2 regions of the Sporosarcina sp. QA0331 genome follow, and region 2 is predicted to be linked to the other one. Evidence: riboswitches for the same ligand, from Rfam matches in the RefSeq annotation. Region 2 holds a riboswitch; the other holds the start of a gene.
The links. Region 2 has a riboswitch for thiamine pyrophosphate ahead of AC0L13_RS15140 (YkoF family thiamine/hydroxymethylpyrimidine-binding protein). Riboswitches for the same ligand answer to the same signal wherever they lie in the genome.
Positions count from the first base shown of each region.

Region 1 (15,216 bases), 410 kb from region 2:
GAACTGAAGACATTATTGGAAGGAGATGAGAATGATGAAACTGATTGAAGCCTATATTTATGAGGTAACGAGAAGACTGCCCGAAAAATTACGGAATGACATTGCCCTTGAACTTAGATCCACTATCGAGGATATGTTGCCCGATGACTTTACTGAGGAAGAAATAATGGAAGCTCTGTCGAAACTGGGCGATCCCGCGATTCTTGCAGCAAGCTACCGTGACACACCAATGCATTTAATTGGCCCGAAAGTTTACGACGCTTATATATGGACGATGAAAATGATCATTCCATGGGCTATCTTAATTACCATTTTAGCTCATGTCGTTGAAACCATTGTCCTTTTTTCAGGAGATGAAAGTGTTCTTTATGTTGTGATAAAAAGCTTCGGAATTATCATCGCCAATATAATACATGTCCTCATCCAAACGTTCTTTTGGGTGACCGTTGTATTTATATTCATTGAAAGAGTCGGCTTATCAAACAGCGATCTACCAATGACAAAGTATGGAACGAAGTGGACTCCAGAACAATTGAAACTTGTTGATATCATTCCAAAGAAAAAAGCGATTCCAAGGGGTGAGGTAATTTTTGGTTTAGTATGGACAGCGATTTGGGTCGTTCTTTATTTCAATGCAGACCATCTTGCAGGCGTCTATCGATCAATGGATGGTGATGGGCTCCAAATGGCGATGCCTGCCCTTAATCAAGACGTATTGATGTCATACTTGCCTATCATTCTACCATTTGCATTACTTGAAATTGGATTAGCGCTTTTCAAATGGAAAGAAAGACAATGGACAATGAGGCTCGTAACGATAAATACCGTTATCAAAGTGCTCAGCTTAATTGTCTTCATTGTAATCGCCAGCAATCCTGCCCTTCTCAATGAAGCGATGATTCCTTATTTAGCAGCTGAACTAAACATCAATTTGTCCTCGGTCAATAACTTTATCGATTGGGCATTATGGACTGTCATCGCAATCGTCATCGTAACCGTGATCATCGAAATCTTCGACAGTTACCGGAAAGCAAAGGCATGATCGCAATTCAATCCGGTGCCTGTGCAACACATATTTATGACAATTCAATAAAAGTAATATAAATACACACCAAAGCCAACCAAACGCTGACTTGGTTGGCTTCGTCATTTATTTCATGCAATTGTAGTGCATTGTCTGAATTATTTCCTGCACAGGCTCCCAAACAATTCTCACGCAATTCAATAGCTTTGTATCCTTTTCCCCATCGGCATGCCTTGCAGCCGAATCGCGATGACTACTCCTATGATCGATCCGCTTACACTAGATACGAGAAAAGGCGGCATAAAAAAGAAGGCAGTGACTGTCGTTCCCATCAAGACAGCCGCGTATGGAACCGCGAATAATGATGCGATGATCCCTGTCCCGATCATTTCCCCGATTGCCGCCAACCATGTCCGCCCCGTTTGCTTATACAACAGCCCGGCAAGCGCTGCGCCGATCATCCCACCCGGAAAAGCGAGCAATGACCCAGTGCCTGTCAAAATTCGAACTAATCCGGTCATGAAAGCAATGATGACGGCAGGTATCGGTCCTAGCAGGATTGCGGCGATGACATTGACTGCATGCTGGATCGGGTAGGCTCGTGCTATCCCTGCAGGAAAAGAGACGAATACGGATCCCGCCACCGCAATTGCTGTGAATACAGTCATCAAGACAAGCTTTCGCGTACTCATCGCAACACGCCACTTTCACTACGCCATTTCAATGAAGCTTCCTTCAATTGCCGCGCAGCCATTGTAGAATTAATAGATGAAGCAATTGCTGAAATGACAGATATTCCACTTGCACCTGCCTGGAAGACCGGTTCGGCATTCAATGCCGTAATGCCTCCAATTCCGACGATCGGCAAATCCGGATACAATTTTGTTACTTCTTCGATCATCGCTGTACCCGCAACCGGTTTCGCATCGGCTTTTGAAATCGTCGGATAAACTGGACCCATACCGACATAATCCGCTCCCGCCGATATGGCCGCTTCAGTTTCTTCTATTGTATGGACAGAAACCCCTAAGACCTTTCCAGGCCCAATCCTTTTTCGGACAAATCGCGCCTCAGCATCGTCCTGCCCGACATGGACGCCATCCGCGTCAATTTCTAGGGCAAGATCGACGTCATCATTCACGATGAACGACACGCCATATTGTGAGCATAACCGTTGGCAACTTTGCGCGAATACTTTCTTTTCATTTCCAACAAGTGCCCCCGTCCCCTTTTCACGGAGCTGGAAACAAGTGATTCCACCTTGTAAAGCAGCTTCCAATACGGATAGCGGTTTTTCGGCATTCGTCGAGCCCATAATGAAGTACAACGTAACGTCAACGTCTCCCAATCAATTCAACTTCCTTCCGTTCAGCTTTGCCCCGATTCCGAAACGCCGCATGGTTTGTCGGTCCGTGTCCTTTACCAATGGAAAGTCCCTCTTCAATCGCCGCATGGATAAAATATTTTGCGGTAACAACTGCATCAGAAATCGGCATCCCTTTCGCAAGCTCTGCCGTAATGGCGGCAGCGAAAGTACATCCCGTGCCATGCGTGTCTTTCGTGTCGATCCGCTTGCTTCTCATAAGAAAGCATTCGCCGTCCTCCGACATGAATAAATCCTCTGCATAAGGAGTATCTACCCGATGCCCCCCTTTTAGCAGTACAGCTCCAGCTCCCATTTGAAGCAGTTGATTTGCGGCATTCTCCATGTCCTTCATTGAAACGATCGTCATTCCCGTTAACATTTCCGCTTCAGGTATATTAGGCGTCAGGAGAGTTGCTGATGGAATGAGATGCTCTTTCAATGCTGCAATCGCTGAATGCTGAAGAAGCGAAGCACCGCCTTTCGCAATCATAACGGGATCAATGACTAAAGGGATTCGTTCGTGAAATCTCAATGTATCGGCGACCGCTTCAATAATCTCAGCAGAAAACAGCATCCCGGTTTTGGCAGCTCCCACAGTGAAATCAGTTAGCACCGCCTCGATTTGCGCAATGACGATATCGATGTCAATCGGTTGAACCGCATGGACACCTAACGTATTTTGAGCAGTTACGGCCGTCAATACGGAAGTTCCGAACGCCCCTAGTTCCTGGAATGTTTTCAAATCTGCCTGGATGCCTGCGCCGCCCCCGCTGTCTGAACCAGCAATTGTGAGTGCAACCGAAGTCATTTGACAACCTCCTCTTTTATAATGCATTGGTCGTCGTTCAATGTTTCACCATCCATTTGATATAAAGCATTTAGGAAATGAACAGCAAAATCTCCCGGACCTGAAGCTTGTTCTGCCGCCAATTCACCCGCTTTTTTGTAAAACGCTAGACTGTAAGCGATCGTCTCAATCGGTGCATCCTTACCGACCGAAAGAAAAGCAGCAGAAACAGCACTTAACAGGCAACCCATGCCCGTAATCCGCGTCATGAGCGGGTGCCCCCCTGTGATGCGGATGATTTTTTCACCATCCGTTACAATGTCAGTCTCACCGCTAACAGCGACGAGACAATGATGGCGGCGTGCCACCTCTTTAGCTGCCTCGGCGATATTTGCAGAACCGGCACCTGCATCGACGCCTCGCGCTTTCCATTCAATACCTGCGATGGATGCAATTTCACCAGCATTTCCGCGAATGAGTGTAATATCCAATTCATCTAGAAGTTTTGCAACTGTTCGTTTTCGGAAAGCAGTCGCCCCTGCTCCGACAGGATCCAATACGATGGGGCGCCCTTTAAAGGAAGCGCTTTTTCCGGCAGCAATCATTGATTCAACAGCCGAACTGTCCAACGTTCCAATATTAAGCAATGTACACGAGGAAACGGCAGCTACTTCCGCCGCCTCCTCGATTGAATCCGCCATGATTGGAGAAGCTCCCAATGCCAGCAGGCCGTTCGCTTGAAAGTTTGCAACGACATGGTTCGTAATGCAATGAACTAACGGGTTTTGCTGACGTAGGTCATCCAACATTGAGGATTGGACTTTCATACATGCACCTCGTTTGTTTCAAGTGACCATTTTTGCTTCGTCCATGCCATTTCCCAAAACTGCAATTCATAGTGGACACTTTTAATGAAATGAGCTTTCACTTGTTCGCGTCTTTGATCTGAAAGATGCTCCGTCAGTGAATTTAAGCGGTCGATCTGCTCTCGGGTTGCCTGTTCGAACCATTCAGAGCTGTACGTAGCAATCCATTTGTCATAAATCGGATGATTCGGCTTCGCATCCTTCAATCGCTCGCCTATTTCGTAATACAACCAATAACATGGCAATAATGCGGATAACGTGGCGGCCAAGTCTCCTTCCAACGCCGCCCGATATAAATGCGACGTGTACGCGTATGCTGTCGGCGCCGGCTCAAATTTTTCAATATCCTCATCTGTAACGCCCAATAGTCCAAAGAAGCCTTCATGCAATGAAATTTCCGCCCCGCAAGTTCCATCCGCATGTTGTGCAAACCGTTGCACCGTCAATAAATCCGTTGCCTGCACAGCTGCCAATGCATGCACTTTTGCAAAATGCTTTAAATAATAGGAGTCTTGCAGAACATAATGTTTAAAAACCTCTTCAGGCAATGTCCCTTCAGCAAGCGCAGCGATGAACGGGTGATGAAAGCTAGCCTCCCAAACATCGGTGCATTCCTTCCGTACTTCTTCACAAAATGTCATTCCAACCACTCCTCTTTTGTTTTGGAAAACCAAAAAAGCCGCTTCACTCAACACATTCGTTGAAGAAGCGGCTCGCAAATCGGCGTAAGATAACCTTTGGAAGACGTGCGATCCACTTCCCTACGCTGGTATGAGCCAGATCAGGTTCGAAGGGTCCGCGTATCGATACACGTCTCAGTCTTTCACAAAGACTCCCCCAGTGGTTAACTCTTTTCAGTTTTCATCTCCACTATAACACAGTTTAGTAGTTTCGCAAGGTTGTGACATCTTCGATTAACCCGGCTGTAATATTTAGAAATATATAACGTTAGACCATTTAGACCACTCAAAAGTTTGTCTATAAAGTAATATATCGCAGACGGACAGCACGTTGTTAACAATTTTCAGTTAGGAAGAAATTGGATAATGAGGGTCAAATCGATTAGATTCCATCCTCTTTTTAGTCCTTTCACACGCATTTATATTATTACAAAGGTTAATATTTCCATGAATACTTGTTATTTGGTTGTCACACCACTGTTATTTTCTTTTGTTATTGTTAGTCATGTGCAGACGGGACACTGCTACACTATTCGATTGGAAGTTTTGAGAGAATAGTAAAAAACAGTCCTTATACTCTTTACTTGAGAAGGAGGCGGATGTACATAACGACTTGATAGAAAGAGTGTTATTTCGCTTCATTATCTGGTAGGCAAGTCAAAAAAATTAAAGAAAAGGGAGTTTGATCATTCTTGGTTAAAGAAACGAATCGTAATGAGAAGAACACGAAAAAGAAGATTTTACCGTTTGTCATGTCGACTTCAATGCTAACTGCTGCTATTTTTGGAGCAGGCGGCTCAGCTTTAGCGGCTGAAAATGGTGAAAAAGAGTTTAAAAACCATGGTGAAAAGGTTTCCTATTACGCAACAAGCATTCCGGGATCACCTGAAAAAGGACAATTCATGCGTACGATCGCCAATAAAAACTTGGTGGCTGCAGAACCGGATGAAGATGATTCTACAGATGAAGATGATACAACAGATACACCTAATAACGATGACGAAGCTACAGACGTACCTGTAGATGAAGATGAAGCTGTGGATGCTCCGGCTGACGAAGAGGAAGCTGTAGAGGCTCCAGCTGATGAAGACGAGGCTGCGGACACTCCAGTTGACGAAGAGGAAACTGTAGATACTCCAGCTGAAGATGAAGAAACTGTTGAGCTACCAGCTGATGAAGATGAGGCTACTGAGACTCCAGTTGACGAAGACGAAACTGTTGAGCTACCAGCTAATGAAGATGAAGCTACGGATGCTCCAGTTGACGAAGAGGAAGTTGTAGAGACTCCGGCTGATGAAGACGAAGCTACGGATGCTCCAGTTGGCGAAGAGGAAAATGTAGAGGCTCCGGCTGACGAAGAGGAAGCGACGGATGTTCCTGTTAACGAAGAGGAAAATGTAGAGGCTCCGGCTGAGGAAGAGGAAGCGACGGATGTTCCTGTTAACGAAGAGGAAAATGCTGAGCTACCAGCTGACGAAGATGAAGCTACTGAAGCTCCAGTTGGCGAAGACGAAACTGTTGAGCTGCCAGCGAACGAAGACGAAGCTATCGATGCTCCGGCTGAAGAGGAAGAAACTGTTGACGTTCCAGCTGATGAAGCTGTAGATACTCCAGTTGAAGATGAAGAAGCTACAGAGGTACCTGTAGAAGATGATGCTAATGAAACAGAAAAGCCAGCTGACGAAAATATCAATGAAGATACTACGTCAACTGACCAATCAACCGATTCTATTATAACAGACGAGCAATTAAATGAGTATAAATCAATCTTACAAAAATATGTAAGTTTGATCGACTACTATACTCTAGCTATTCAAGATCATCTCGGAATCGTCTTAACAGGTGAGGAAGCAGAAGAAGCACCTGCTGAAGAGGAAGAAGCTACAGATGTACCTGTAGATGAAGAAGAAGCTACGGATGCACCAGCTGACGAAGAGGAAGCTACGGATGCGCCAGTAGATGAAGAAGAAGCTACCGATGCGCCAGCTGACGAAGAAGAAGCTACCGATGCGCCAGCTGACGAAGAAGAAGCTACCGATGCGCCAGTAGACGAAGAAGAAGCTACCGATGCGCCAGTAGACGAAGAAGAAGCTACGGATGCTCCGGCTGACGAAGAAGAAGCTACCGATGCTCCGGCTGACGAAGAAAATGCAACAGAAGTACCTGCTGACGGTGAAGAAGTAGCGGAAGAGCCTGCTACTGACGAAGAAGCTGCTGAAGAAACAGTTACTGAAGATGTTCAAACAACAGTTTGGGACAAACTTGTTGGATACTACAACCAAGTTGTCACAGCTTACAACTCATTCTTCGGATTGCTTAAAAAATAAGATTGCAACAAACTAAAACTGAATAATCAATGCATCCCATACTAACAGGGAATGTCATCATTCCCTGCCTAAACCGTATGCCCCACGGTGAAATTAAAACAATTTCATAAAGCCCTTGCGAACTCTGGTTGGAGTTTTCAAGGGCTTTATTCTTTAATAAACGATCCATTCCATGATAGGAGTCGACTTCTTTATTCAACTAATAACAATCGATAATTTATAACTTACATAATTGCTCATATCCGTCAAAAACTCATCAAGAATTTCATTGGAGGGAAACTTGCATTCAAGAATGTAACAGCTTTCCCCACTGACTTTGTAATTATGTGAGACATATTGTTTTTGTCGATCGATGAACGATAGATACGGTCGATGATCCGTACTTTTCGTAAATACCTGGATAATCGCGTGAACAGAATTCCCCATTTTTGATTGGTTCACCGTGATACTATACCCCTCAATCACCCCATTAACCTCCAACTTCGCAACTCTCGTGGAAGCTGCCTGCCCCGTTAAGTGTACTTTCTCACCTAACTCCTTCATTGTGATGCGACTGTTCTTGGAGAGTTCATCGATGATCCGCCTATCCGTGTTATCTAACATTTTCTCAAATCCTTTCAATAATCAAGTGAAACTGCATATAGACTTGATTTTATCTATGTAAGTCAATCGTGGTCTTCGGATAAACTGTATGTACATTAACGAAAAGGAGCGAATGGACATGAAGATACAACAAATTCGAAATGCTACATTGGTCGTCCAATATGCAAACAAGAAGTTTTTAATAGATCCATTTTTAGGTGAGAAAGGCGCTTATCCACCTTTCCCTAATTCACTTAGGCAGGATCAAAATAACCCACTGACAAGCTTGCCAATGTCCATTGACGAAATTATTACGAATGTAGATGCTGTCATTGTAACTCATCTCCACTTGGATCACTATGATGAAGCAGCCAAAGAAGCATTGCCTAAAGATATAAAAATGTTTGTACAAAATGTAGAAGACGCCGAAGTCATTACAAATGATGGTTTTCAAAATGTAGAAGTTTTACAAGAGGATACTGTCTTTGAAGGCATCCAATTCATTAAAACAAAAGGTGAGCATGGCAGAGGAGAAATCCTTCAACTTGCCGGACTCGTTTGTGGTGTCGTCTTTAAACATCCAAGCGAGAAAACGCTATATGTCGCAGGAGATACAGTTTGGTATGAAGCTGTTCAAGAAGTAATCGACACGCATAAACCGGAAGTCATTGTGGTGAATGCCGGGGATAATCAATTCCTCCAAGGCGGATCCCTCGTCATGGGGAAAGACGATGTGTATGAAGTATATAACGCTGCCCCTCATGCCAAAATCATTGCAAGCCATATGGAAGCAGTCAACCATTGGACATTATCAAGAGAAGAATTACGAAGCTTTACAAACGAAAAAGGAATCTCTTCTAATGTATTAGTGCCAGAAGACGGCGAATCATACACATTTTAATGCGGTGCCTGTGCACCAAACATTTATGACAATTCAATGTCTCTTATAATAATGAGCAAAAGAGCCGACCAAGTATTGATTTGGTCGGCTTCTTCATTTATCTTATGCAATTGTAGTGTATTATCTGGATTGTTCATTGCACAGGCACCCAAACAATTCAAACGATTCATTCACTCGGTTCTCTTTGGGCCAATGCTTTAAAATCACTTCCTGCTGGGTTTTGGAATACGCGGAGTCCAAATTCCCCTGCAATGGCAAATAAATGATCAAAAATGTCCGCTTGGACGCCCTCATAGATAGTCCATTGTGTACTATTCGCAAATGCATAAATTTCAATCGGCAATCCATTCTCACCGGGCTCTAATTGTCTTACCATTAACGTCATTTCTTGGTGGATGCCGGGATGGTGTTTAAGGTATTCAATAATGTAAGCTCGGAAGACTCCGATATTCGTCATCGCCCTACCGTTTACGATATTGCTTCGGTCGATCTTATTTGCAATATTGTACTCCTGAATTTCCTGTTCACGACTAACAATATAATCTGAAAGATAGCGGATCTGTTTAAAATGCTCAATCATTTCATCTGTGCAAAACGTAATACTTGTCATATCGATATGCAAAGCGCGCTTAATGCGCCTCCCGCCAGATTCCTGCATCCCGCGCCAGTTGATGAATGAATCCGATATGAGCGCATAACTCGGAATCATCGTCACCGTCTTATCAAAGTTTCGCACCATCACCGTATTTAAGGAAATATCGATAATATCCCCATTCGCACCGTACTTCGACATCTCGATCCAGTCGCCCATGCGAACCATCTCAGTTGCTGATAACTGGACACCCGCCACGAGCCCTAATAATGAATCCTTAAACACTAACATGAACACCGCTGAAAGGGCCCCGATTCCACTAAGCAAGATAAGCGGACTTTTCCCCATTAAATTGGCAATGACCAAAACGATACCTACGATGATGACAACTATTTTAGCAACTTGTATATACCCTTTAATCGGTTTCGTTTTTGATATTTCATACGTCTGATAAATATCATTGAACACACTTAATAATCGGTTGATGACACTGAATGCCACTATCATCATATACGTCAGCGCCAACGTTTCGATCGCCGCGCGATACGTAGGAAGGCTGGCAGCAAAGGAATAAATAATGATCGCCGGTACAAAATGGGACAATCTCCGGAGCACTTTCCTCTCCAACAGAATATTACCCCACTTAATTTTGTGCTTTCTCACAATGTGTGCGATAAATCGGATAATCACTTTTTTTGTAATAAAGTTCGCAATAATACATAGGAGTGTGATTACAGTTATCAGGATGACAAATGACAGCGTGTCAACCAAAGCGTCATCCACACCGTAACCTAAAAGCCGGTTACGAATAAAGTTCATTTATCTCTCCCCTTTACGTAATCTGCTTCTCATTATAACAGAACCAGGAAGGCATCTCTTTCCTCAGCCATTTGAATTCATTTCCAGCACCCAGAAGCAAGATAAATCGAATGGTAGCAAGGCCTTTAACTAAACCTCTTATATTGGTCTATGCATACATTAGCTCGAACACATACCATACTCTATACCTGAGAAGGGAGGGATAATAGATGGGTATACGAGCAAGATTTCTTTATGTATCTAATAGCGGTAGTAACACAGTAGAAATTTATGATATTACTCGACCTACAGCTCCGGTACGTGTAGGAGAGTTTAATGCAGGAAATTTAGAAGGCCCTCTAGGAATGGCTATAACAGCTTCCACTCTATATGTAGCGAACAGAGACGATAGTACGGTAGAAATTTACGACATTTCCACACCTACTGCTCCGGTACGTGTAGGAGAGTTTGGGAATGGAGAGTTAGTTGGACCTGACGGATTTGCAATAACAGGTTCCACACTGTATGTATCAAATTTCGACGATAATACGGTGGAAATTTACAACATTTCTACACCTGCTGCTCCGGTACATATAGGACAGTTTGGGGAAGGAGATTTAAATAATCCTACTAGAATGGCAATAACCGGTACTACTCTTTATGTAGCGAATAATGAATTTAATAATGTCGAAGTTTATGACATTTCTGCGCCTGCTGCTCCGGTACGTGTAGGACAATTTAACGGTGGAAATTTAACTTTTCCTGTTGGATTAGCAATAACAGGTACAACACTTTATGTAGCTAACTTTGGGTTTTTATCAATCAATAACAATGTAGAGATTTATAATATTTCCACGCCTACGGCACCGGTGCGTATAGGGCAGTTCGGCGACGGAGATTTAGTCGAACCTACCGGGTTGGAAATAACAGGTACTACTCTTTATGTAGCCAATTTCGGCAGCAACACAGTAGAGATTTATGATATTTCTTCACCTACAACCCCAGTGCATATAGGGCAATTTAATGCGGGTAATTTAGAAAATCCTGCTGGATTCGCTATCTATAAATGGTAACTAGAAGTTAACTGAAGTCTCTTTTACTACAAGGGGATAGAATGTTGAAAAGCAGTAGAGGACGATTAAATCTATATAAAATCTTATATTCAAATGAATACTTACGTAAGTATCTAATCGAAACAGAATTATTCTCGGAGGCCTCTTTTCTAAAACTCTCGGAAAAGTATAACGCGCTCGTGATCAAGCCTGTTTTTGGTACTAAGGAAATCAGTATCTCTCGAGTAAATAATAAATTTAAAGTAATTAGTTCTACGAAAGTACCCACACTTATTTGTAAAGAAGAGATTTATCCTTATCTTTCACATCATGAAATAAAACAAAAATATTATATAGTACAGGCTAAAATTCTAGATTCTATTTTCCAAATTTTTATTACTGTTCATAGGGAATCCGCTTTTTCTAACTGGGAGTATAGATCTACAGCACATAAATACAGTCCTGTTTCGGAGAATTCGATTCCTATACGTCTTCTTCGTAAGATACAGTGTTTATCGATCTTAGCAGCAAAAAAACTCGGAGATTGTTTTTCAGAATGCAACACAATTGTAATTGATATTTTGTATGATCTGAAGGGAAATATGTGGATTCAAGATACAAACCTGCATTTTTCGAACAGTAAGTGGGACCAGCATCAAATACTCACTAAAGCAAAGTTAGAGATTGCTACATTTGTTCCGGATACCGATTTACTAACGCAAACAACTTTTTTTGATTTTCTTCAAAAATATAAGCAAGTAATCATTAAACCATGTGTCGGTCAACAAGGTTTTGGAATTGCACAAGTTTCTTCAAATGATCACTCTTCTTATGAAATTCATTTAGAAGGTAGAAAATATACTAAATCCACTTTTGAAGAAGCTTATGATTTTGTTCATAAAATATATCTAATCAAAGAAAGTTATCTTATTCAACAAAAAATACCACTCATAACAATTAATGATTGCCCAATAGACGTAAGAGTGATGGCACAGAAGATCCATTCAACTTGGAAAGTAACAGGACGAGCAATTAAAGTTGCTCACAAAGGATTTTTCGTTACTAATTTTGCTCAGAAAGTGTTGCCATTTGGCGAGGCTTTTAAGACTTCAACTTTTCCATCCGTAACTACTAATAGGCTTGAAGAAAAAATAGATGAAATTTGTATTTTAGCCGCAAAACAGCTGGAACATTCCTACCCACACATAGATATAATCGGTTTCGATATTGGTATAACTAACAAGGGAGACATATGGATTATTGAAGGCAACTATGTTCCTGACCTTTCTATACTTTCAATGCTGAAAGATAAAAGTATAGAATGATCCTTGCTTAACTTTCATGTAACTTGGGGTCTGATTAGTTCTAGTGCAAATTCAACTATTTCTAAATAAATACGGGAACAAGCTGATCAAACCTTGAGTTGATCAGCTTCTTTTTTTCACATTATGCAATTGTAATGGCTGCGCTGCATAGGCACTTATTTTTTATAGTACTCGAATATACAAGATCCATTCTGGGTGATCAGACAACTATTAATCTTTACCTTCTGAAGCTCCGAACTTGCAAGGTAGCGACATCCAATCTTGTGTCATCCGAATAAGGATATAACTCCATAAACCCCTTTTCTTTAAACATGCATCCACTTCTCCCCTAGTCATTCAGTATCCTCTTTCATATACCGCCTCATTGACCGGTAATAAATAAAATATTGTCCAATGGCGAGTAAGAGCAAAATGTTCAGCATTCCGACCTTCCCAATCGGTAAAATCAAAAAGATGGTTGCCAAGAACGGAAGGCCGACTGTGAAATAAGAATAGACTTTCTGTGTCGCACGTCTTGTCACTTCCTCAAACAACTCGTCATCTTCCATATATTCCTGCGGCTTTAATGTCATGAATTTCAGCTGATGACTCGGATTCCGCTTATTATGATGATGAATTTTCCATCTAAATATAAGTAAATACATAACTAAGACGATGAGCCAAGCGAGAAGGCACCAAAAGCCAAGGCCATCTAAATTGAACTGAAATAGAAAGCTTTCCGTACCATTTGAGTATTCAAAGTCCGACATGAATCCAATTATCGACGTGAGAGCGATTAGCAATAAAATACACCCCATTTGCCATATCGGATACGTATACCTCATATCGCCTTTCATTTCATTCCTCCCCTTCCAACCAAAATACTTCATTAAGATCACATTGGAATGCTTGCGCAATTTTCAATGCCAACGTAACAGATGGTGAAAACTCCCCTTTTTCAATAAAGCCGATCGTCTGCCTTGTGACACCTACCATTTTGGCGAGATCACTTTGTGTAAACTCTTGACGGGCACGCAGCTCACGAACCTTGTTTTTCAGCATGTAAACTCCTCCTATATTAAATGTATAGTATTCTTAACATCATGTAAAGTATTATTAACATTACGTTATGTATAATTAACAAAATAAATTAACTCTTGGTGAAATCCAGTACTTAATACTTCATTCGACAGGCTTAGGATTTAGTTTTGAAAACTTGTTATAGTATAGTTATCAAAAAAATTCCAGGGGGAATGCGTCGTCTATGAAAAAAATACATATACCGATTGTTTCGTTGCTATGCCTGCTTTTAGTAAGCGCATGCACGGATAAGTCTGACGCTATAAAAGAACCGCAGCCAACTCCCGAGCAAAAGCAGGAGCAGAAGGTTGATTATGAAGCGGCAGTGGAAAAGAAAAACGCTGAACTTGAAATGACTCCATTGGAGTTAACAGCCTATAGCGAAGAAGTGGGAGCTACGTTACTAGAACCGACCCACACAAACTTTGCGGTGAATGAATTCGTCACAGTGGAAGGAACGGTTGAAAATCAGGACCAATTACAAGAAAAGTATGTATGGATCAAAATCAGGTTTGATGGAGAAGCGCTTTCCGACGACTCGATGGAATATTATGCGCCTATCCAAGATGGGAAATTCAAAAAAGACGTCAGGCTGTTTAATGGAGAGGGAGAATACCAAGTTACTGTTATGCTCCCAAGCAAGGATCGGAAAAATTACTATTATGACCTTGCAAAATTCACTGTCTTTAACGTCAACCCTGCGATGCAGCGAGATCTTACGTATACCCCTTTTGCCCAGGATGCCGGATTATCACTTGAGGCCCCTGCTAGCGGTTATGTGAATGAAAACGAAGTCTTCACATTGAAAGGGAAAATCTCTTCCATCAAAGGGACAAACGAGCAGCTGATGCTCGAGCTCAAAAAGGACGGTGAAACGTGGAAGCACGTGCTTCCAGTTAAAGATGGGAAATTCGCATATGACGTTCCTTTATTTTACGGAAAAGGCGTCCATCAGCTAAAAGTCTATGTTCCTGACGAGGAAAGAGACAATTATTTTCAAGAAGGAACGATCCTATACATCGACAACGAATCTGACCTTGTCACTGAACCGATCAATTACATGACGACCTATAACGAACGCGGCGTCAATCTCACCTACCCGACAGCCGGCGGTGAAGAAACCAACTTAACGTATCGCATAAAAGGCACGATTGACAAAGACGCCCCATTCGCAAAAGAGACGACACATCTTTATATTGCGACAAAAAAAGATGACGATAAGGCATTAGCCGTCATTCCTGTTGTCGATTACCAATTCGATGACGAATTCTACTTGCGCTTCGGACCGGGTACATATGACGTAACCGTTAGTGTTCCGGAAATAAAAGAGAAAAATAGTTCCAAGTTTTATTATTATGACGTAGCTAAATTCACAGTCGAAAGCACTGGCACGGAGGACTTACGAGATTTATTGCCATCACGCGGGGTTCAATCCGATGCCCCTGATATTATCGCGATTGCGGAAGGCCTTATAACCGATGATATGTCAGACCGCGAGAAAGCGAAGGCCATTTATGAATTTACGGCAAAGTCAATCGCGTATGACGTGGAAAAACAGAAAAACAGTGAATTTGAGTGGGATGATAGCGCATTAAAAGTACTAGAGCTTGAAAAAGGAATTTGCCAGGACTACACGTATCTCGCCCTCGCCTTGCTCCGCGCATCCGGCATGGAAGCAAGATATGTAGCAGGCACTGCCGGATCCGGCTTCAACTGGTCCCGCCACGCATGGGTGGAAGTGAAGGTGGACGGCGAATGGCTCACAATGGACCCGACATGGGGCGCCGGCTATATACAAGACGGTGAATTCGTAGCGAACTACACAGAAGATTATTTCGAACCGGATGAAGAAGCATT
Region 1 is NZ_CM147850.1:3,363,952-3,379,167, forward strand. It holds gene AC0L13_RS17025 (PadR family transcriptional regulator) at 1-48, shown strand, start outside; gene AC0L13_RS17030 (HAAS signaling domain-containing protein) at 35-1,042, shown strand; gene thiW (energy coupling factor transporter S component ThiW) at 1,222-1,716, opposite strand; gene thiE (thiamine phosphate synthase) at 1,713-2,339, opposite strand; gene thiD (bifunctional hydroxymethylpyrimidine kinase/phosphomethylpyrimidine kinase) at 2,359-3,198, opposite strand; gene thiM (hydroxyethylthiazole kinase) at 3,195-4,004, opposite strand; gene tenA (thiaminase II) at 4,001-4,684, opposite strand; TPP riboswitch at 4,785-4,892, opposite strand; gene AC0L13_RS17060 (hypothetical protein) at 5,416-7,050, shown strand; gene AC0L13_RS17065 (Lrp/AsnC family transcriptional regulator) at 7,246-7,653, opposite strand; gene AC0L13_RS17070 (MBL fold metallo-hydrolase) at 7,772-8,533, shown strand; gene AC0L13_RS17075 (mechanosensitive ion channel family protein) at 8,700-9,944, opposite strand; gene AC0L13_RS17080 (LVIVD repeat-containing protein) at 10,154-10,996, shown strand; gene AC0L13_RS17085 (YheC/YheD family protein) at 11,041-12,300, shown strand; gene AC0L13_RS17090 (hypothetical protein) at 12,633-13,136, opposite strand; gene AC0L13_RS17095 (helix-turn-helix transcriptional regulator) at 13,138-13,341, opposite strand; gene AC0L13_RS17100 (transglutaminase domain-containing protein) at 13,544-15,216, shown strand, end outside.
Region 1: another riboswitch for thiamine pyrophosphate. It lies ahead of tenA (thiaminase II); the one in region 2 lies ahead of AC0L13_RS15140 (YkoF family thiamine/hydroxymethylpyrimidine-binding protein).

Region 2 (15,216 bases):
TTTCAGACATATAATTACGAACCGTACCCGGAGATAAATAAAGCGCTGCGCCAATCTCTTTAGCCGTCATCCCATCCGCCGACAGCTGCAACACTTCCCGCTCCCGCTCCGTCAACGGATTATCTTCATGATAAGAATTCATGATCAGTTCAGCTGCAAACTCCCTCTTCCCTTGCATGACGTTTCTAATAGCAGCTGCCAAATCATCGATTGAGCCATCCTTTAACATATAGCCATGAACCTTCGCTTTGATCGCTCTCTCGAAAAAGCCGGGCCGCGCAAACGTCGTTAATATGATCACTTTACACGGAGAGCCGCAATCTCTTAATTCATCAGCAACTTCGAGACCGCTTTTCAGCGGCATTTCAATATCTAATATACAAACGTCAGGACGCAATTCTCGGACGAGCCGCAATGCCTGTTCCCCATTTTCAGCTTGGCCGATCACTTCCATATCTTCTTCAAAATCGAGGAGAGTCCCTAATGCCCCTCGTAAAATCCGCTGGTCTTCAGCGATGACAATTCGGATCATAAGGCAACAGCCCCTTCCTTTGCCTTCACAACAATTGGAATTGAAATTTCAATAACCGTCCCCATTACAGAATCCACTTTCATTTCCCCTTCTAGCAATGAAAGGCGTTCGGACATCCCTTTCAACCCATTCCCCCACGGACGAGCTCCAATTCCAGTTCCATTATCATGTATGCGTATTAAAAACTCATGCGAATCTTGCTGCACAGTTACCGAGCATTGCGTCGCTTTGCTATGCTTCACGATATTTGTAGAAGCTTCACGTAAGCACATTCCCGCAATATTTTGCTGGAGAGGCGAGAGTTCAGTTGCTTCTCTCCCCAGAACATTGCACTGAAATTCGATATTGCCAGCGGCTAAAATTTGTTCCATATGTGCGAGCTCCTCTTCGATTGTGCTAACCCGCATGTCTGATACAAGTTCCCGTACTTGTTGAAGAGCGGAACGTGACGTTTTTTCGATTTCCTTCGCCTCCGTCTTCACCTTTTCAGGATCACTCGCAATTCTTTGGATAACTTGACTTTGCAATGTGATGAGCGACAACGTATGCCCCAATGTATCATGCAAGTCTCGGGCTATCCTTACCCTTTCCTCTTGTTTGATGAGCGTTTTAATCTGTTCATTCGCATCATTCAATTGGCTCTCCAATTCCATCCGTTCATTCATATGCCGAATGCCGTATGGGGATAGAATGATAACAACTAAAAATGGTAAGAGGGAGACAAAACCTACAAATCCAGTTTGGAACCAAATCCATCCGGAACACACTCCAATGACACTAACAAAAACTTTCAAGGCATTACGAAATCTTTTTTTATCTTCTATCCACCCAATGAAGTTTGAAGTGTAAAACCCTAAAAATATGCTATATGGATCGTAAAAGACGACGAAGATGACAGTAATAGCTACTTGAACTGACAACCAAGCGTAAAATTTCTTTAGTGCAATTGGCTGATAACATTGCCGGTAAGAGATGAAAAAAAGCAGTAACAGGCCATAGCCAATTACCGCTTTCATTCCTACTTCCTTGTTCACTTGATAGAGCGGCAGTATCAAATAGACTAAAAATATATGAGGGATGTAGCCAAATCTTTTTGGAAACAACCTAAAGTTCTTCACGCTCACACCGCTTCCTGTTTCCTTCTTATATATATCGATAATACCATGAATATAAGCAGGTAGGACGCCAAAATTACAATACTCTTAAATTCCGGAAAATGTCCTCGGATAATTCCCCAAGCACCATTTCCATAATGGTACGCCGGTAGCCAAGAGCCGATCTGCTGAATCGTCTTCGGCAAAATTTCCATCGGCATCCATAATCCGCCCGTGATCGCCAAAGCTAAATATATAATATTACTCACACCTGAAGCGGTATCGACCCGTTTCATCGTGCCAACGAGAACGCCCAACGCGAGGAATGGGAAAGATGCGATCAATATCCAAGCGGCGCAAGACAACCATTCCACTAGCGACATCGAAACGCCGTTCACGATAATCCCTGCCATGAAAATGACGACTATCGAAAAAAGATGTACTGCAGATTGACCAACCATCTTTGAAATGAAATAGCTCGAACTAGGCAACGGCGTCACTTTGATCCATGTCGTCCAACCTTCATTTCTCTCCTGTACCATCCGGATGCCGAGCGTCATGATGGCGCTTCCCATTACACTGAAAACTGCAATGGACATAAGGAAATGTTTATTCCATAAATCTTGATCATCCACACCTGTGTTAACGACTTTCGTGAAAATAAAGTAGAATACAATTGGCATGAACAATGACCAGAAGACGAAATATGGATTGCGGAAAATCCGGATCATTTCTATTTTGCATTTATTCAATAGCATTTTCATTCACGATACCCCCTGTTCGACCGTCAATTGTTCAAATGCGTCTTCTAGTCGTCCTTTATCAATGGAAATATCCGAAACTGCCAATTCTCCAGTGAAGAGCAATGAAAGTACATGATCGGTATCCTCAGTTTGAATGACGATTCTTCCCTTTTCCTCGTAGACGTCTGATATATGATTCATTGCGAGAAATTGTTCTTTCGGGAAATTCCCCTCAGCCTTAAACGAAACCGTCTTCTTCAGCAAACTTTGTTTAATCGTTGACGGACAACCGTCTGCAACCAATTTCCCATCATTGAATAAAAGGATGCGCGTCGCCACATCATCTGCTTCCTGCAAATAATGGGTGGAAAATAATACGGTCTTCCCCTCACTGGCAAGTTGCCGGACTTTCGCCCAAAACTCCTTCCTTGCTGTGCTGTCCATTCCAACAGTCGGTTCATCAAAAAATACGAGATCGGGGTTTCCTGCCATCGCAAGCGCGAAGCTGACGCGACGCTTTTGCCCGCCTGATAACTTCTCCGTCCGTTTGTTCAAATCACTTTTCTGCAACCCGGTCAATCGGATCAGTTCATCCATCGACAACGGGTTTGGATAATAGCTTCTAAACAATGCGAGAACCTCTTTCACCTTCAATGCATCCATCAGGCTTACTTGCTGGAGCATGACTCCTATCCGTTCACGTACTTTTTGATCTTGCGGCTGTTTATGGAAAAGCGAGACGTTGCCCGACGTCGGGTGCAGCAAACCGAGCATCATAAGAATTGACGTGCTCTTCCCCGCCCCATTTGGCCCAAGAATTGCAACGACTTCACCGGGTTGAATGGAGAACGAGACATCCTCCACCGCTTTTTTCCCTTTGAATTCCTTTGATAGATTTTTGATCTCAACAATTGTTTCCATGCGCTCACACTCCTCTTATAAATATCATAGGAGGTATGCGCAGCTTTTTTCAGTATGCTCTGTCATACGTTGAGATGACATTTGTCATGAATATATTGATTGAAATGAAAAACGGGAGGCATCCAATGATGTCCTCCCGCTCAGCCTGTTGACAAACGCTCGCATCCGTTGTTGCTCGCCTAGGCTGACAAGCGTTTTCATTCAGGCTGAAGAAATCCCTATTTCCACAAAATATCATAGCACTCTCCCCGTCATTGCCCATACGGATATGGCCGTTTCCTGTGAGTGGTTGAAAAAACGATGGGGTGTTGTACTTTTGAAGCGAATACTGTCGCCTTCGTACAATATATACTCTTCATCCCCAAGTACGATTGTCATTTCCCCTTTTACGACATACCCGCACTCCTCACCTGAATGCTCGACAAGCTGCTGATCCTCTTGACCAGGCTCCAAATGGATCATGATCATTTCAATGGTCCCTTCATTAATTGGGGTGAGAAGTTCGTATTTCGAATTAGACTTAGGGAAATTGACAGACTTTCGATCATTTTTCCGAACAAGCTGCAACGCTTGTTCATCTGCACCTAATAATGTAGAAATCGAAACATCGAGCCCTTTGCATAATTTATAAAGCGTCGTGAGCGTCGGATCCGTATTCCTCCGTTCAATTTGACTGATCATGCTCACACTGACACCCGATTTGTCCGAAAGGTCCTTCAATGAAAGATTTTGTTCCGAACGCAGTTTTCTAATTTTTTGACCATCAAACATATTACCCGCCTCATTTAACTTCTTTTATTCATTTTACCATATAAAAAGCCTGGCAGTCTTACAGTGCCAGGCTTCCCTTTTATAGAAGTGTTGCAAACCATAACCCTAATGTCGTACCGATATAGTTTCCGATAATATAACCAATAGTGCCGACGACTAAAATCGGACCTATTAAGTTTTTCCATCCTTTTGCAATTGCCATTGCCGCTGCCGTTGTCGGTCCGCCAATATTTGCATTACTTACAAGAAGAATGTCTTCAAGGTCATATTTGAGCAGCTTCCCTGCAACGAGGGAAATGATCATATTGACGATGACGATAATTGCAACGAAGATTAATAAAAGCGGCGCGTTTTGAATAATTAATGGAATCGACGCCGGCACCCCAATTACTACGAAGAATAAGTAAATTAAAAACGTCCCGATTTCTTGGCTACCGTTGATTCCTTCAAAGTATTTCGGGAAAAGCGCAAGCGCTAAAAAGGTCAATGTCGTCAATATTAAATACTTGTCCCCGAATAAACCATTCAATAAATTCATGAAGAAGGACACATCTTCACCAGAAGGAATGATCCCGTCTAAGAAGGCTGCAATTTTAAAGGAGATAATGACGAGGAAGAAAGCTGTTCCAACTGACAACGCCATATCCTTCAATGAAATATCTTTACGTGCCCAAAAACTTTCTGCAAGTGTTTTTCCGTCGTTCTTCCCTTTCCCAGCTTCGACTTCCAGCACATGTGGATGGGAATAACGTTTCCGGAAAAATGCCATCGTAGGTATAATCATCAGGACAACAAAATACATCGCCATCATTAGATTATCAGCAACAATTGTCGCAGAAACCATTTCACCAGGCGTCTCGAACTTCCCTGCCATCGCCGCAAAGTTCACTCCGCCTCCAACGTAAGAAGCACTCATCATCGCGCCGATTTTATCTAAATATGGGATATGATCTTTCAATAAGAAAAAGCTAATGATCGTCCCTGCGACCGTCCCTATGGAGCTAAGCAAGAAAATGATGAGCATCCGTCCACTTTCCTGCCAAATCTTTTTGAAATTTACGTGGAACAACAACAACGGAATGGCGAGCGGAATAATAAATGCCCACACAGCGTCATAGACAGGTGATTCCGTCGGTATGACACCCGTATTCGATAAAATAATGGCACCAACGAGGGCGATGATTGCCCCAGAAATTTTACTTGCCCAACTAAACCGTTGCTCTAAAAAGATACTGACTGCTGCCCAAACGACGATAATCCCCCATAGGGTGATCATATCATCTGGCTGAATAAGTGTTTTCTCCATTTTTATTCCCCCATTTTCATCCCTTTAATTGCTTGCTTAAAAATTTGAAGGCATTGTCAAAACTGATTCCCTTCAACTCTTCCTTGGAAAAGCCCCTTTTCTCCATTTTCAATAAAAGCTCGGGTACTTGCTCGACAGTTTCAAGCCCAACCGTAGTTCCATCAAATGACGCCCCTACTTCATGATTATCCAAGAAATCTACAAAATCAAAGCCAAAAGCGACATATTCCGGTCCGACCAGTTCCGCAATATAAACAGCATGGTCGATGAAACGATCGACGGTCGGATTTTTTTCGTCAATGAATTCGAAGTATGCATTCAGGCCGATAATGCCTCCCCCGTTTGCAATCGCTTTGATTTGTTCATCTGTGAGGTTCCGATATTGTGGACAAAGTGCCCGGACATTGCTGTGTGACGCAATGATTGGCTGATCGCTCGTATGATAGAGATCCCAAAAGGATTTATCATCTGTATGAGAAGCATCCACTATCCAATTCTGCGCATTCGCCAGTCGGGTAACTTCCTTTCCATGCACCGTTAACCCTTTATGTATTCCTTCATTATAAGAACCTGTACCGCTAGCGAGGAAATTCGTTTCATTCCAAGCGTAAATTGCGTGCCTGAAATCTTTCTCATGCAGTTCAGGGAAAGCGCTCTCAATATTCTCGTGAAAATCACTTTTGCCCCATCGCTCGAGAAAGGTCAATCCTTCCAGTCCAAGGAAAACATTGATCTTTTTCGTTTCATTCGAATCAACCATATCTTCCGTGGATACACATAAATTCACATGCAACGACTCATGCAAGTCTTCCATTACATAGCGATAGAGTTCCTCAAACCTTGCCAAGGGATTATTCCGGAATGCTGGTTCCACCCAAAACACACATATGACAGAATCGACATAGCCGCTTTTTAATTTCGGATAGTGGATCCGGTCAAAAACATTGGTTTCTCCATTTTTCCGCCGATACGCTATATCGGTAAAAAGATCCGAATGCAAATCGAATACTTTCATTCTCCCACCTCCTTTAACTGACTTTTAATATAGTATATTTTATTTACTATATTAAAACAAGAGTATGATTTCGGAAATCGAAGTAAAGTGGGTAGTAAATGCAAAAAAGCGGAAGCAGGTAATTATGCTATCCCTGCTTCCGCATCTATATCATTCATTTTTTCTTCGAAGGATGCTTTCGCATGCCTTTCGTTATCTTCTTCCATTTATCCCGTTCAGCGGCTTGTGCTTGGCGGTCCATTTTCCTGTCTAGGAAAGCAAGCTCTTTTTGGAGTTTGACGTAGTTTCCGTAACGCTCCTTCGCCAGTTCTCCGGTTTCGAGCGCATTTCGGATTGCACAGCCCGGTTCGCTTTCATGGCGGCAATCGCCGAATTTACAAGTCGTTGCGAGTTCTTCGATATCTTTGAATCCAGAATCGAGGCTCTCGCTTTCATTCCACAACTGGAACTCCCGCATTCCCGGTGTATCGATGAGCACGCCCCCAGTAGGAATTTTGATAAGTTCCCGGTGGGTCGTCGTATGCCTCCCCTTCGCGTCATCTTCACGGATGCCTTGCACCGCCATCCTCCCTTCGCCGCAAATCGAGTTGACGAGCGAAGATTTTCCGACGCCGGACGAACCGAGTAAAGCCGCCGTCTTGCCATTTTTCAATAAATCCGTAATCCGTTCGATTCCTTCCCCGGTCGTATTGCTCACCGGGAAAACATCTGTGCCAAGTGCGATTGCCCTCGCCAATTCCAAATAATGATCCGGATCATCGCTAACATCCATTTTCGTCAGGACAACAATAGGCGTCGCCCCGGAATCATAGGCAGCAACTAGGTAACGTTCCAATCGTCTAGCGTTGAAATCATGATTCATTGACATGACGAGGAAAACGATGTCGACGTTCACCGCAATGATTTGCTCAGCAATTGTTGTCCCCGCCGACTTCCTAGAAAAAAGTGACGTCCGTGGAAGGATAGCATGGATAATGCCGCGTTCTTCACCAGGCATTTTTTCAACAACTACCCAATCGCCGACAGCAGGGTAATCTCTTCTTTCATAGGCAGCATGTTGGAATGCGCCCGAGCAGACTGAGAGCCATTCCCCTTCAGCTGTCATGACGCGGAACATTCTTTTATGTTCAAGCGTGACACGTCCTGGAACGTAATTTTCCGCTTTTAGTTCTTCTACTATCGTATCCATATTTTCTTGATGGAATTGATTCCATCCGTATTCGTTTAATTTAATCAAAGTTAAATCCTCCTATTATGTGCGTTTCACAATTAGCGCAAAGCGTCAGTAAATATAAAAAAGCATGGTTCCGGATCGGACACCATGCTTTCACGCGCATAACAGAAGAAACATGCCTATTACGAAGGCATGGCAGGTGAAATTATGGTGCCGATCAATTTTGCAATAGCCATATTGATTTTCGCCATAAAACATCACCTACTTTCTGAAAGTTGTTTTTATCATAACAAAATGATTATTTGCGGTCAACATTTTTTTCACGCTTAGCTAAGACTTTCCAAACGAGATAGACCCAATATCCAATCATTACGCCGATTGTGTTCAGGATGATATCATCAATATCCGTACTGCGACCGATGAAGTATTGGGTGCCTTCGATGAAGCAAGTGACGCCAAAACCGATGAAAAAGATTGCTTTAAATGAATCCATCCTTCTCCATAACAAAGGAATGAAAAAGCCGATCGGGGAAAACACGAACATGTTTCCAAGAAGATTCACAAGCGAAACGCTGTTCCAACCGCTCACATGCTCATTAGCTTGAAAGTAACTTATGATTGTTCGGAACGGAGTCATATTGACGCTCGATAGACGATCAAAAATGTAAACATCAAAAAAGAACTTTCCCGTACTTCCATCCACGCCCATACTCCACTTCGGAAAAATTGTCTGGGAGGCTAGTCCGACTATATAGAGGATGAATAAGGCGAGCAGCACTTCATGCAATTTGTTAACCGGCCGATTTCTTCTTTTAACGATAATCATTCGCACGACTACATAGATTGGTAACGCAACGATCATATATCCTAGCATTTCGATGACATACATACTAATTAACCACATAACTTCTCCTTTTGACTCCAATTACTTCTTATAGAGCTTGACGTTTTCGATCATGGAGTTGTTCCCCATGGAATGCAGAAAGTTATCGGTCATTCCCCGAAAGTTATCGATCAATTTAGACGAGTTATCGTTCATTTCCCGAAAGCTATCGATCAATTTCACAACTTTATTGTCATTTTATGACCTTTGACCCATAAGAAAAAGCTTCGATAGGCATCCGCCTTCGAAGCTTTCGTATTATACTAAGCAATCCTTTGGAATCCATCCAACTTCACCATCGCTTGATTTCACTAATGTATATCCTTCATGACGATCATCGACGATGGAGACGGTTTCTCCTTTTTCAACAGATAAAAATGTCGTGCTCAAGTCATTTTTGCAATTACCTTCATGAATAAATTCATTTTTTATCCACTGCTTAATACCAAGATTTACATTCTCACATAGTGTAAAATAGTCATCTTTTTGAAGTACTCGCAATTCATAGTTCGGGTAAGTGACCGTTCCGACCCGCCCCAGTTCGTCTATATGATCTCGTGTAATTGTTTTTTCATCCAAATCATCGACATATGTATATGTAATGTTTTCCTCTTCGATAACGAGCGCGTTTAATTGCCCGTCTTTTTTAATTTGATTCCCACCATCGATTGCAATTACCTTTTTCTCCAAATCGATCAGCGGACAGTTCGAGCTCACTGCATTTGCCCGGTAATTAACGACTGGCCAATGACCGACGATAACCGCCTTATCCGCCTGATGGTCTTTTTCATAAAAAGCAGGAGTGTACAAAGCAAATTCACGGCTCGTCTCCTTCCAATCAGGAATGTCCTCCACACCTGCATGGATGATGATGAAATCGTCTGTTTCATAAGCTATCGGCAGTTGATCTAGCCAGTCAAGCAGCTCTCCGAAATGAATTCGATAAAACTCCCCAAGTTCCTGCAGCGTCACAAAATCATTAAGTGTCGCCCCGTGGCGATTCATCATTTCATTCAAAATCGAGTTCTTTCGCTGCTGCATATAGTTTTTGATTCCTTCGACATGATTGAATACGTAATCATGGACGACGTCGCAATTCCCTTTCGTAATGAAAACCCTGTCCGATTCCGTGCTGAGCTTCCTCGCAAATTCAACTGTCGACAGGCTGTCCGGTCCTTTTTCACAAAGGTCGCCGTTGATGAATAAGTAATCTTCCATCGTATAATTTACCTTCGCAAGTAATTCCTGAAACAACGGAAGATTTGCATGAACATCCGACGTAATGATGACTCTTCTACCTTTTTCCAACTTCAATTCCCTTACATCAATCATAATGCGATTTCCCCTTTTCTGAACGATTTTCAGAATTTCTATAAGAATGACTATACCATATGGAAATGAACGGCAAAAGGGCCCCACTCCAAGCGGGACCCTCGCAAATTATTTTATATACAAAGTACTTGTACAGCTTACTACGAGCAGTAACATGAAAAGACTAACCATGTAACCATCCACCTTGCCGACACGAATAACCTTATAAAAGTCTTTTCTTTTTTCTCCCGTGAACCCCCTTGCTTCCATCGCAAATGCCGCCCGTTCTGCTTTCCGGACAGCCCCCGCAAGCATCGGGAAGAGAATCTTCCGCATATGTAGCAGTCGGCGGAAGACATTTCTTTCTTGTTCCGCGCCTCGGAGACGATGGGCTTGCTGGATTTGAACAAACTCATCCTTTAGGACAGGCAGGAACTGGTACCCGACCAATATGCTGTACGCGATTTTCGGTGACAGCTTCATTTGCTGCATTAAGCTTAAAATGAATGAAACTGGATTTGTCGTCAACGCGAATAACAATGACAATCCGGAAAATGCGAGTACTCGAAAACTTAAAGCCAATGCATGATTCAACTGGACTTCTGTAATGTTAATTGACCAAATTGACAAGACGACTGGTCCTGACTTATCTTCGGCAAACACGAGCGTCGTCCAAAAGTAACCGAACGCCATAATAAAAAACGGAATCATGAACAGGATCCATAGTTTCCAGTCGATTCGGCTGAACAGAAGTTGAACAATTATCACGCCTACCCACATGAGCAGCGGCGTCCACGGATTGAAAAAGAACGCCATCGTCAACATGCAAATCGTGACAACGATGAACTTTGCAGCAGGATTCATATTATGCAAAGCAGAGTTCACGTTCGACCCACCCTTTCGGCTGAAGCAAATGATGCGCAGCGACTAACTTTTCGTCCTGCCAAACTTCAGCGGCATTAAACTTCCCTGTCAAAGCTCCATTCTTCATTAATAAAATCGAATCCGCCATTAAAAAAGCAAACTCCATATCATGGGTGACGATCAAAAAGGTCGCCCCTTCCCTCGCCCGCTCGTCGATCAACCGAAACAGCTCCTCCATAGAAGCGGCATCTTGTCCCGATGTCGGCTCATCCATTAAAATGATTTCCCTGCCATCACATAGCATTGCAGCAATCGCCACTCTCCTCTTCTGCCCATGGCTTACAGCAAAAGGATGGAAATCCGCAACTGCCGCCAACTGCAACCGTTCAAGCAATTCGTCTGCAGCAGTACCGCCCCCGAAAGCAATTTCTTCCCGCACTGTTTTCGTCACGAATAAAAATTCCGGTGATTGAGGAACATATCCGACATGGGAAGGGTGCACAGTTCCATTTGCAGGAATCAATCGGCACAATGCTTTCAATAACGTTGATTTTCCACTACCATTTGGACCTGCAAGGACTGCCACTTCCCCCTTGTTTAATGTGAAGGAAACGTCTTTCAAAAAATCAGTACTAACATTATTTGCCTCCAATGACCGGTGTTCCTGTTTGCTGCTTGTCCTTTTCATCATCGGACCCGCATTTGCCATTTGCTCCAACTGAATTTCACGATCGAAAAAATCGCCCCATAAGTCAAGCCGATGCTCGATTGCCAACACCGTCAAAGACCGTTTCCGTTGCAGTTCATCTAGCCAGCTAATGAACTGTTTTGCGGTATACGGATCTAAATGGGAAATCGGTTCATCGAGAAGAAGGACTTCCGGCTCCATAATTAATGCGCATGCAGTCGCAATCCGCTGTTTTTCCCCGCCGGATAACTGTTGAATGACGGAATGACGGAACTCGATCAACCCTGTCAGCTCCAAAACGTCCTGAATCCGCCTATCCATTTCTTCGCGATCTACTTTCAAGTTTTCAAGCGTGAACGCCAGCTCTTCTTCGACAGTTAGCATGCAGAACTGTGCGTCAGGATCTTGGAAAACAGTCGCAATCCGGCGATTCACTTCACCAGGAGAATAAGACTTGCTTTCTTTATCAAATAACGTAACAGAACCCTTTACGATTCCATCACAGTTTTCTGGATACAGCCGGTTGCAAAGATAGAGCATCGTCGTTTTACCGCTTCCACTCGGCCCCGTAATGACAACCTTTTCCCCGCTTCCAACAGAGAATGATAGATCTTCAAAAATCCAATCCTCGTCATCGGGATAGCGAAAACTTACCTTCTCAAACTGGATCACTTCACGCACGGGCCTCACCTTTTTTCGCACGTGTAATGGCATATCCGCGGAGCGAACCTGTAGCAAGCAATCCATCGACGACCGCCTTGCCGCCAATCCCTGCAATCATCGCTCCGCTGAGAATCCGGATGCCAAGCATGAGCAGCACATAACCTGTACTGAAAACCGTAAAACCGCCTAAGAAATAACCATATGTGAAACTGAACACTGATGCACCGACACCCGCCAACATCAGTACCCATACATCAAATCGACGATAGCGCGTTGCTGCAAATGCCGCCTCTGCGCCTAATCCTTGGATGACACCTGCAAGAATCAATCGTGGACCGACTGCATTCCCTAACAGCACCTCGACAGCAGCGGCGATCGTTTCCGAAATGACAGCCGCGCCAGGTTTCCGAATAATATACATGCAAATGATCGACACGATGAACCAAATGCCGAAAATCCATTCATAGGCGATTGGACCAATAAACCCCGCCCAAATATTCCCGACATGCAAAAACAGCAAATAGACGATTCCGAACACAACTGAAAATAGCGACATGAGGACTACCTCTTTCAGCTTCCATGACTTCAACATGTTACAGTCCTCCGTGCGATGGACTGTTAATGCTCATCGAAACCGTCATGACCAAATGCTTATATTCTTCAGAACGTGCATTGCTGAAAGCCTCTTCATAAAATGCAAACACATTATGGATATCCCCATGGATGCCGCTCGCATAATGCATTGATTCATTGAACACGCCTTGCTCCTTCGCTCGGTCCACTTCGCGATAAATAATCTCCATATACTCTGGATTATTCATCGGATAAAGCGCAAATTGGGAAGACACATATTGCTTCGTCTCATCCGTATTCGCGATCTTCTCCCCTTTATCCAAATACACATCGCCTGACGTATCCCCTGGGCATCCTGCTGAAAAAGTTCCAGATAAAGCGATATGCTTACCCGTTTTCGCAGCATGCAGCGCGATTGCCTTTGCAACGTTGAAGACGTGGATTTGTTTTCCTCGAATGACGGTCGATACATCATCCGTATGCATCCATACATTCGACGTATCTGTCTTTTCCAGTGCTCCTTTAATTACACTTACAAAATCATCTGCCATCGGATATAACGAAAAACGAAATCCGACGATGGGACTTAATCCACATTCCATTTCCTTCAACCTCCTGAAAAATTTTCATAAAAAAAACTACATCCCGGAAGATGTAGCACTTCTCCAATATGAAAACATCGGAAAGCCACTACACTTCCCCACGCAGGAATTATCCTGATCGGGTTATAAGGGATCGGAGCTGTTGCTCGCATCTCAGCCAGTATTGGGCACCCCTAGTGCAGAAAACGGTATGTAGTTATTAGTTATGTTGCCATCAGTATAGACGAAGATTTATTTATTGTAAATGAAAACTAGCAAACTCGTACTTTCGTCTGTATTGTAACTTATCTTTCTTGCAGATACGTATAAATTCGTTAATTCACGCATAAACTCTCTATTTTGCGCATAAACCCTTGAAATAGCGCATAAACGTAATTAAGTGCGCATAAATCGCAAGAAAGACGCATAAAGCATTTTTTTCACGCATAACTCCACCAGAATGGAGCCGAAAACGCTACACTTTTCTACTCAATTTCACTTCAAATTCCGGATGTGTAACATATTCTTGGTACTCCACATTTCCGTCAAATTTGAAATACTCTTCAATGCGTGCTCGTATCGCCGGTTGTGTAATATAATCCAGCACTTCATCCTTAGGAACCCACTTGCAATCAGACGTCTCCTCCGATGTGCAAAGCTCCCCGCCGACCGGCTTGCAAGCGAAGTCGAACATCACTTTTGTCGGTACGTCCGTCACTCCGTCATACCATTTATAAATTGCAGAATTCGTATACACGCCAATCAAATGGGAAACTTCCACATCAATGCCGCTTTCCTCTTTCACTTCCCGGATGACGCCATCCATCAAGTTCTCCCCCACTTCGACTTGTCCGCCTGGAAACACCCATCCGCCGTGATGCGTTTTTACGATTAGTAAATTCCCATTATCATCTTCGACGAGTGCACCGCAAGCAACAATATGCGTTGGCATTGCCATTTTTCCCATCCCCTTTTCTCTGATAAATTATCTCACTACTCAATACTATCAATCTTCTATTAATAATGAAAGATTCTAAAAATCCACCTATCGCTTCTAAAGGCAATAGGTGGACCTTAATTGTATTAATTCATAACTTTGGAGCTATAATAGGCATCCAGTTCCTTATAATATTTATTCATGGAAGAAGCGGAAACATCGAACCACTCAGCGATTTCTTTCAACGTCATAGATAGCGGCTCGAAAAACGAATGCTCTTGGCCGAATCGGATCGCCCCAGCCGCAATCGCTGTTTCTTTACGAGCGTTCGGTTGTTGTTCCACTAAAAAGTCTTCGACTACGTCTAAAAACTTTCTAGACATGCGGTCATGTTTTTCGAGAAAATCCATTGCATCGAGCAATACGCCTGCTTCGAACTCAGTGAACTCGCCGCCTTGATATCCGTTTTGACCAAGCAACTTCCAGAAATTCATCGCATTTTCTTTTAAGAAATCGCCGACATCCTGTACTTCATAATCTGCAAATTGCTTCGCAAATTCCTTGAATACATCCGCGTGATCTGTCGGGAAGAAGATTAAGCTCGATACGGCCAAGTATTGTCCTTCTTCTCCTGTACCGTCAGGCAGCATGAAGCAGAATAAGTGGACGCCGACTGGTACCGGCTTCTCACTTTCCCGACGCAACCGGATGACTTCGTCTGTAAAGATCGATTTCACGGAAATGTAACTATCTTCAACATCGATCACTTCCCCAATGATTGCTTGCGGTTGCCGCCATGTGTCGATCACCCGCAAAACGGAAGGACGTAACTGCTTTTTCTTCTGTTTGTCCAAGTATCCAGTCCAAATGTCCAGTCGATGATGGAAAAAGAATTCATCCAACACAATCGCTTCAATCATCTCTTCTTCGGGCAAATATGTATCTAATGAACGTTTCCATTCATTCGCTAATTCCAAGTAGTCCGGGATGTCTTTCCGCTCCGGATACACATCATAAAATGTTTGCAGTATCCCTTCCAATTCTTCCATTTGAACCGTCTCAACGGTAACAGTCTCTTTCGACTGACAACATTTTTTATATTTCTTTCCACTGCCACAAGGACAAGGATCATTACGACCAATCATGTATAACACTTCCCT
Region 2 is NZ_CM147850.1:2,957,687-2,972,902, forward strand. It holds gene AC0L13_RS15070 (response regulator) at 1-532, opposite strand, end outside; gene AC0L13_RS15075 (sensor histidine kinase) at 529-1,650, opposite strand; gene AC0L13_RS15080 (ABC transporter permease) at 1,653-2,390, opposite strand; gene AC0L13_RS15085 (ABC transporter ATP-binding protein) at 2,391-3,290, opposite strand; gene AC0L13_RS15090 (helix-turn-helix domain-containing protein) at 3,525-4,061, opposite strand; gene AC0L13_RS15095 (DUF819 family protein) at 4,141-5,367, opposite strand; gene AC0L13_RS15100 (dipeptidase) at 5,384-6,382, opposite strand; gene rsgA (ribosome small subunit-dependent GTPase A) at 6,537-7,616, opposite strand; gene AC0L13_RS15110 (VanZ family protein) at 7,855-8,460, opposite strand; gene AC0L13_RS15115 (hypothetical protein) at 8,528-8,650, shown strand; gene AC0L13_RS15120 (metallophosphoesterase) at 8,698-9,771, opposite strand; gene AC0L13_RS15125 (energy-coupling factor transporter transmembrane component T family protein) at 9,880-10,635, opposite strand; gene AC0L13_RS15130 (ABC transporter ATP-binding protein) at 10,616-11,983, opposite strand; gene AC0L13_RS15135 (ECF transporter S component) at 11,976-12,557, opposite strand; gene AC0L13_RS15140 (YkoF family thiamine/hydroxymethylpyrimidine-binding protein) at 12,559-13,140, opposite strand; TPP riboswitch at 13,219-13,325, opposite strand; gene AC0L13_RS15145 (NUDIX hydrolase) at 13,595-14,077, opposite strand; gene AC0L13_RS15150 (YecA family protein) at 14,203-15,201, opposite strand.